2 linked regions of the Asanoa sp. WMMD1127 genome follow. The protein of the gene in region 1 interacts with the protein of each later gene in a pairwise test. Links are inferred from orthologs where the notes say so. Each region holds a gene or a part of one and is shown on either strand. Other genes may lie near its edges.

Region 1 (3,146 bases):
GACGAGGCCGGCGACACCGCGCTGGTCGAGCCCGACGAAGACTACGACCCGGTTGCCGAGCTGCGGCAGAAGCTGCGTTACGCGCCCGGCGACTGGTACGTCGTGCACTCGTACGCCGGCTACGAGAACAAGGTCAAGACCAACCTCGAGACCCGGATCACCAGCCTCGACATGGAGGAGTTCATCTTCCAGGTCGAGGTGCCGACCCGCGAAGAGGTCGAGGTCAAGAACGGCAAGCGGCTCCAGGTGCAGAACAAGGTCTTCCCGGGCTACATCCTGGTCCGGATGGAGCTGACCCCGGAGTCGTACTCCTGCGTGCGCAACACGCCTGGTGTCACCGGCTTCGTCGGCGCCACCGACCGGGCCGACCGCCCCGCGCCGCTTTCGCTCGACGAGGTGCTCAAGTGGCTGGCGCCCGCGGTCGAAACCGCCGAGACCAAGAAGACCAAGGTCGAGGTCAAGGTGCTCGACTTCGAGGTCGGCGACTCCGTCACCGTCACCGACGGCGCGTTCGCCTCGCTGCCCGCGACGATCAGTGAGATCAACGCCGACCAGCAGAAGCTCAAGGTGCTCGTCTCGATCTTCGGTCGGGAGACGCCGGTGGAGCTCAACTTCAACCAGGTCGCGAAGATCTAAAACCGCTGAGTTACGCTTGTACGTCGGCCCGCCGGGGCCGCGCTTGACCGTGCGCGGGCTCCGGCTGATCGGCCGGTCGAATCCACCCGAAGCCCAGGAAGTGACATGCCTCCGAAGAAGAAGCTCGTGAAGACCTTCACGCTGCAGCTGCCCGCGGGCCAGGCGACCCCGGCGCCGCCGGTCGGTCCGGCCCTCGGCCAGCACGGCGTGAACATCATGGAGTTCTGCAAGCAGTACAACAAGGAGACCGAGCAGCAGCGGGGCGACATCGTCCCGGCTGAGATCAGCGTCTTCGAGGACCGCTCGTTCAGCTTCGTGCTGAAGACCCCGCCCGCCGCGCGCCTGCTGATCAAGGCCGCCGGCGTGCCCAAGGGCTCCGGCACCCCGCACACGGCCAAGGTCGGCTCGGTGAGCCGCGCCCAGCTCCGCGAGATCGCCGAGCGCAAGATGGCCGACCTCAACGCCAACGACGTGGAGCACGCCGAGCGGATCATCGCCGGCACCGCCCGCTCGATGGGCATCACGGTCCGCGACTGACCTATTCGTGGGAGGGCCGCCCTGGACGTGGCGGTCCGCCAACTACCACAGGAGATCTACCGACATGCAGCGCAGCAAGAGTTACCGCAAGGCGGCCGAGCAGATCGACCGGGACAAGCTCTACACCCCGGCCGAAGCCGTCAAGCTCACCAAGGGTTCCACCACGGTCAAGTTCGACCCCACGGTCGAGGTCGCGATGCGCCTCGGGGTCGACCCGCGTAAGGCTGACCAGATGGTCCGCGGCACGGTCAACCTGCCGCACGGCACCGGAAAGACCGCGCGCGTCATCGTGTTCGCGGCCGGCGCCAAGGCCGACGAGGCCACCGCGGCCGGCGCCGACGCCGTCGGCACCGACGACCTGGTCGCCCGCATCCAGGAGGGCTGGCTCGACTTCGACGCGGCAATCGCCACGCCGGACCAGATGGCCAAGATCGGCCGGATCGCGCGGATCCTGGGCCCGCGCGGCCTGATGCCGAACCCGAAGACCGGCACCGTCACCATGGACGTGACCAAGGCCGTCTCGGACATCAAGGGCGGAAAGATCACCTTCCGCGTCGACAAGCACTCCAACCTGCACCTGATCATCGGCAAGGCCTCGTTCTCCGAGGAGCAGCTGGTGGACAACTACGCCGCCGTGCTCGACGAGGTCCTCCGGGCCAAGCCGTCCGCGGCCAAGGGCACCTACCTCAAGAAGGTCACCTTCACCACCACGATGGGCCCGGGCGTCCCGGTCGACCCCAAGGTGGTCAAGAACCTCCGCGAGGAGAGCTGACCCTCAGCGCCAAGAATCGCCCGTCACCCTCCGTTCGAGGGTGACGGGCGATTTTCATTGCTCGGGCCCGTCGTGGGCACGACCGCCGCTCCCGCCAGAGCTCGGCGTCCGCCGTCGGTTCCGATCAGGACGGTCGGCCGCCCGGTGGTCCGGCGGTCTCCTTCGAGCGGGACGTCCCGTGGTCCGGCGGTCTCGTCCGAGCGGGACGCCCCGTGGTCCGGCGGTCCCCTTCGATCAGGACGGCCGCCGGCCCGGTAGCCCGGCGGTCGCGGTCGAGTCGGCGAAGGCGTCGGTGACGGCCGTCAAGGCCTCGTCGAGTGGCACGCCGAGGCGGCGCATGATGGCGGCGAAGTCCGCGGCGTGTTGCCGGAGCACGGCGTCCCGGCGATCGCCGGCCTGGGCGGCCACCCGGGTGCCACCGCCGCGGCGGGTTTCCAGGTGGCCGGTGGCCTCCAGCTCCTGGTAGGCGCGGGCCACGGTGCCGGCGGCCAGGCCCAGGTCGGCCGCCAGCTGGCGCACCGGCGGCAGGCGGGTGCCCGCGGTCAGTCCACCGGTGCTGACCAGGTCGGCGATCTGGTCGCGGATCTGCACGTAGGGCGGCACCGGCGCGGCCGGGTCGACGGTGATCAGCGGCTCGGCGGTCATCGGGCCGCGACGACCGCGCCGACGCGGCGGGCCTCCGGGTTGGACGGTGGACGGACCAGACGGACCGCGTAGTAGCCGCCGGCGGCTAGCGCCACGAGCATCGGGGCGAGCAGCCACGGGCGGGTGGACGTCGCCACCGGGCTCTCGCAGACGCCCGGCTGGCCCAGGATCGAATGGGTGAAATAGGCGCAGCCGCCCAGGGTCACCGCGGTCAGCACCCCGAGCGCCGACACGACGCCGTTCGCCGTCGCCCGGCGGTCCGCGTCGTCGACCGGTCGGGTGACCAGCCGGCGCAGCACCACCACCGTGCCGGCCGCGACCAGAGCCAGCGTGGCGCCGATCGTGATCGCGTAGAACCAACCAGGCCACGGTCCCTGCTGCCCGACGCCGCCCGAGACGCAGCCGATGTGCCGGCCGTCGAGCGGGTTGTTGGGCATGACCGTCGACCGGGTGTGCGCCGTCGACGCCGGCCCGGTGACACCGAGCAGGCCGCCGAGGGCGACGGTCAGTAGCACCACGCCGGCCGCCGGACCGGCCGGCACCAGGTCGAGGGTGC
Region 2 (3,210 bases), 3.4 Mb from region 1 along the record:
TCTTGCGGGTCATCGCGTCTTCCAGCGGCTCGTCGTCGCTGGCGAACACGCCCTCCGTGTAGCAGCGGTGCCGGGTGTCGAGGAAGGTCAGGAAGAACTCGCTGTCCTCGTCGTAGTGCTGGGAGATGTTCTTCCGGTCGTTCTCCTTGCGCCCCTCGAACAGGGCGGTCGGGGTGAAGCGGGACAGGAAGGCGATCGGGTGGAAGTCGTTGAAGAACCTGCGCATCCGCAGTGCGGCGGCCAGGTCGCCGTCGACGTCGAGCCAGCCCTGGAGGTAGGCGACGGCGACACCGAACTGGTCGAGGGCGGCGAGGGCCTTGGCGCCCCGCCGGTCCTTGACGGTGATCGTGAAGAGCGGGTCACCGTTGCCGAACACGTGCGCCGGCGCGCCGGCGGGTGCGACGGCGAACGGGACCGCCGGCTCGTTGGCGAAGAACGTCTGGTAGCGGCGCTGCAGCGCGGCGATCATGTCCGACGGGCTCACGAGCTGAATGTAACGCCCGGGTCCGGCTGGCCGCAGCGTCGCCAGGCGTGATGACTAGCATTTACCCAAACGTCCCACCGACCGAGGAGCTCCGCGTGTCCGCATCCCGCACCCCCGCCGTGGCCGACCCCGTCGTCGTCGCCGCGGGGACGACGGCGGCCGACGCGGTGGCCGCGGCCGGCCTGCCCATGACCGGCCCGAAGGCGATCGTCGTGGTGCGCGACGGCCAGGGACGCCTGCGCGACCTCGACTGGGCCCCGGCGGCAGAGGCCACGGTGACGCCCGTGGCGATCGACGAGCCCGACGGGCTCAACGTGCTGCGGCACTCGACCGCGCACGTGCTCGCTCAGGCCGTGCAGGACGTGTTCCCCGACGCCAAGCTCGGCATCGGCCCGCCGATCGACAACGGCTTCTACTACGACTTCGACGTGGCCAAGCCGTTCCAGCCCGACGATCTCGCCAAGCTCGAGAAGCGCATGCAGGAGATCGTCAAGTCCGGGCAGCGGTTCCGCCGGCGCCGGTTCGGCTCCGTCGAGGAGGCCCGGGCCGAGCTGGCCGACGAGCCCTACAAGCTGCAGCTGGTCGACCTCAAGAGCGACGGCGAGCTCGACTCCGAGGAAACCGTCGAGGTCGGCGGCGGCGAGCTGACGATCTACGACAACATCGAGGCCGACAGCGGCAAGACCTGCTGGTCCGACCTCTGCCGCGGCCCGCACCTGCCCAACACCCGGCTGATCGGCGCGTTCAAGCTGATGCGCTCCGCCGCGGCCTACTGGCGCGGTTCCGAGAAGAACCCCCAACTGCAGCGGGTGTACGGCACGGCGTGGCCGACCCGGGACGCGCTGAAGGCGTACCTGAAGCTGCTCGAAGAGGCCGCCCGACGGGACCACCGCAAGCTCGGCGCGGACCTCGACCTGTTCTCGTTCCCGGACGAGATCGGCTCGGGGCTCGCGGTGTTCCACCCCAAGGGCGGCATCATCCGGCGCGAGCTGGAGGGCTACTCGCGGCTGCGGCACGAGGTCTCGGGCTACGAGTTCGTCAACAGCCCGCACATCACCAAGGGCCACCTCTTCGAGACCTCGGGCCACCTGCCGTACTACAAGGACACGATGTTCCCGCCCATGCAGCTCGAGGGCGCGGAATACTTCCTGAAGCCGATGAACTGCCCGATGCACAACCTCATCTTCTCCTCGCGCGGGCGGTCCTACCGGGAGCTGCCGCTGCGGCTCTTCGAGTTCGGGACGGTCTACCGCTACGAGAAGTCGGGCGTCGTGCACGGGCTGACCCGGGTCCGCGGCCTGACCATGGACGACTCGCACATCTACTGCACCCGCGAGCAGATGCCGGGCGAGCTGCGGTCGTTGCTGGCCTTCGTGCTCGACCTGCTGCGCGACTACGGCATCTCCGACTTCTACCTCGAACTGTCCACTCGCGACGATTCGCCGAAGTTCATCGGCGACGAGGCCGACTGGGCCGAGGCCACCGCCCACCTGGAGGCGGCGGCCCGCGAGTCCGGGCTGGAGCTCGTGCCCGACCCGGGTGGCGCGGCGTTCTACGGTCCGAAGATCTCCGTGCAGGCGCGCGACGCGATCGGCCGCACCTGGCAGATGTCGACGATCCAGGTCGACTTCAACCAGCCGAAGCGGTTCGGGCTCGAATACCAGGCGGCCGACGGCACCCGGCAACAGCCGGTGATGATCCACCGGGCGCTGTTCGGCTCGATCGAGCGGTTCTTCGGCATCCTGACCGAGCACTACGCGGGCGCGTTCCCGGCGTGGCTGTCGCCGGTGCAGGTGGTCGGCATCCCGATCCGCGACGACCACGCCCGTTATCTGCGGTCGTTCGTCGACGCGCTGCGGGCGGAGGGGATCCGGGCCGAGGTCGACACGTCCGACGACCGGATGCAGAAGAAGATCCGCACCGCGCAGCAGCAGAAGATCCCGTTCATGGCGATCGCCGGCGACGACGACGTCTCGGGTTCGACGGTGTCGTTCCGCTACCGCGACGGGTCGCAGCGCAACGGCGTGCCGCTGGCCGAGGCCGTGGCCCACGTGGTCGAGGTGGTCCGGTCGCGGACGAACGTCTCGCCGTCGGCGGCCTGATGCCGGGCGCTGGGTCGGGGGCGCCGGGCTCGCCGGACGGGCTCGACCGGCTGTGGACGCCGCACCGGATGGCCTACATCAAGGGCGGGTCGCCGGCGCAGGGTTGCCCGTTCGACCGGGCGCCCCACCTGCCCGACGAGGAGAGCCTCGTGGTGGCCCGGGGCAAGGTCGTCTACGCGGTGCTCAACCTCTACCCGTACAACCTGGGGCATCTGTTGATCTGCCCTTACCGGCACGTGGCGGACTACACCGATCTCACCGACGAGGAGACGGTCGAGGTCGCGTCGTTCACCCAGGAGGCGATGCGCACCGTCCGCCGGGTCAGCGGGGCCCACGGGTTCAACATCGGGCTCAACCAGGGCTCGGTGGCCGGGGCGGGGATCGCGGCGCACCTGCACCAGCACGTGGTGCCCCGGTTCGGCGGCGATGCGAACTTCATGCCGATCGTGGGCCAGACCAAGGTGCTGCCGCAGCTGCTCACGGACACCCGGGTGTTGCTGGCGGAGGCCTGGGGGGACTCCTAAGGTGAGGCGGTCTCTCGTACCCTCTCGCCATGAGACGAACTCGGGCGGCGTTGGTGCTGGTCGCGGCCGGTGCGCTGGTCGCCGGGTGTGGGGCTGAGGT

Evidence for each region.
Region 2: the proteins of rplA (region 1) and thrS interact in binary tests that used the Escherichia coli proteins (3 or more experiments, as listed by UniProt). The link is inferred for Asanoa sp. WMMD1127 from one-to-one orthologs.

Annotation. Positions count from the first base shown.
Region 1 is NZ_JARUBP010000001.1:1,025,255-1,028,400, reverse strand. What follows is about bases 259-3,091. They hold rplA (50S ribosomal protein L1), read left to right. Parts: upstream 259-1,237; coding sequence 1,238-1,945; downstream 1,946-3,091. Other genes in these bases: O7635_RS05070 (hypothetical protein), read right to left, coding at 2,587-3,091; O7635_RS05075 (GntR family transcriptional regulator), read right to left, coding at 2,180-2,590; rplK (50S ribosomal protein L11), read left to right, coding at 742-1,173; nusG (transcription termination/antitermination protein NusG), read left to right, coding at 259-636. Outside these bases: more of nusG, read left to right, coding at 1-258; more of O7635_RS05070, read right to left, coding at 3,092-3,146. UniProt on the Escherichia coli protein: One of the primary rRNA binding proteins, it binds very close to the 3'-end of the 23S rRNA. Forms part of the L1 stalk. It is often not seen in high-resolution crystal structures, but can be seen in cryo_EM and 3D reconstruction models.
Region 2 is NZ_JARUBP010000001.1:4,429,830-4,433,039, forward strand. Bases 186-3,082 are described here. They hold thrS (threonine--tRNA ligase), read left to right. Parts: upstream 186-579; coding sequence 580-2,586; downstream 2,587-3,082. Other genes in these bases: O7635_RS21180 (class I SAM-dependent methyltransferase), read right to left, coding at 186-484; O7635_RS21190 (HIT domain-containing protein), read left to right, coding at 2,586-3,082. Outside these bases: more of O7635_RS21180, read right to left, coding at 1-185; more of O7635_RS21190, read left to right, coding at 3,083-3,110; O7635_RS21195 (CapA family protein), read left to right, coding at 3,140-3,210. UniProt on the Escherichia coli protein: Catalyzes the attachment of threonine to tRNA(Thr) in a two-step reaction: L-threonine is first activated by ATP to form Thr-AMP and then transferred to the acceptor end of tRNA(Thr). The rate-limiting step is amino acid activation in the presence of tRNA.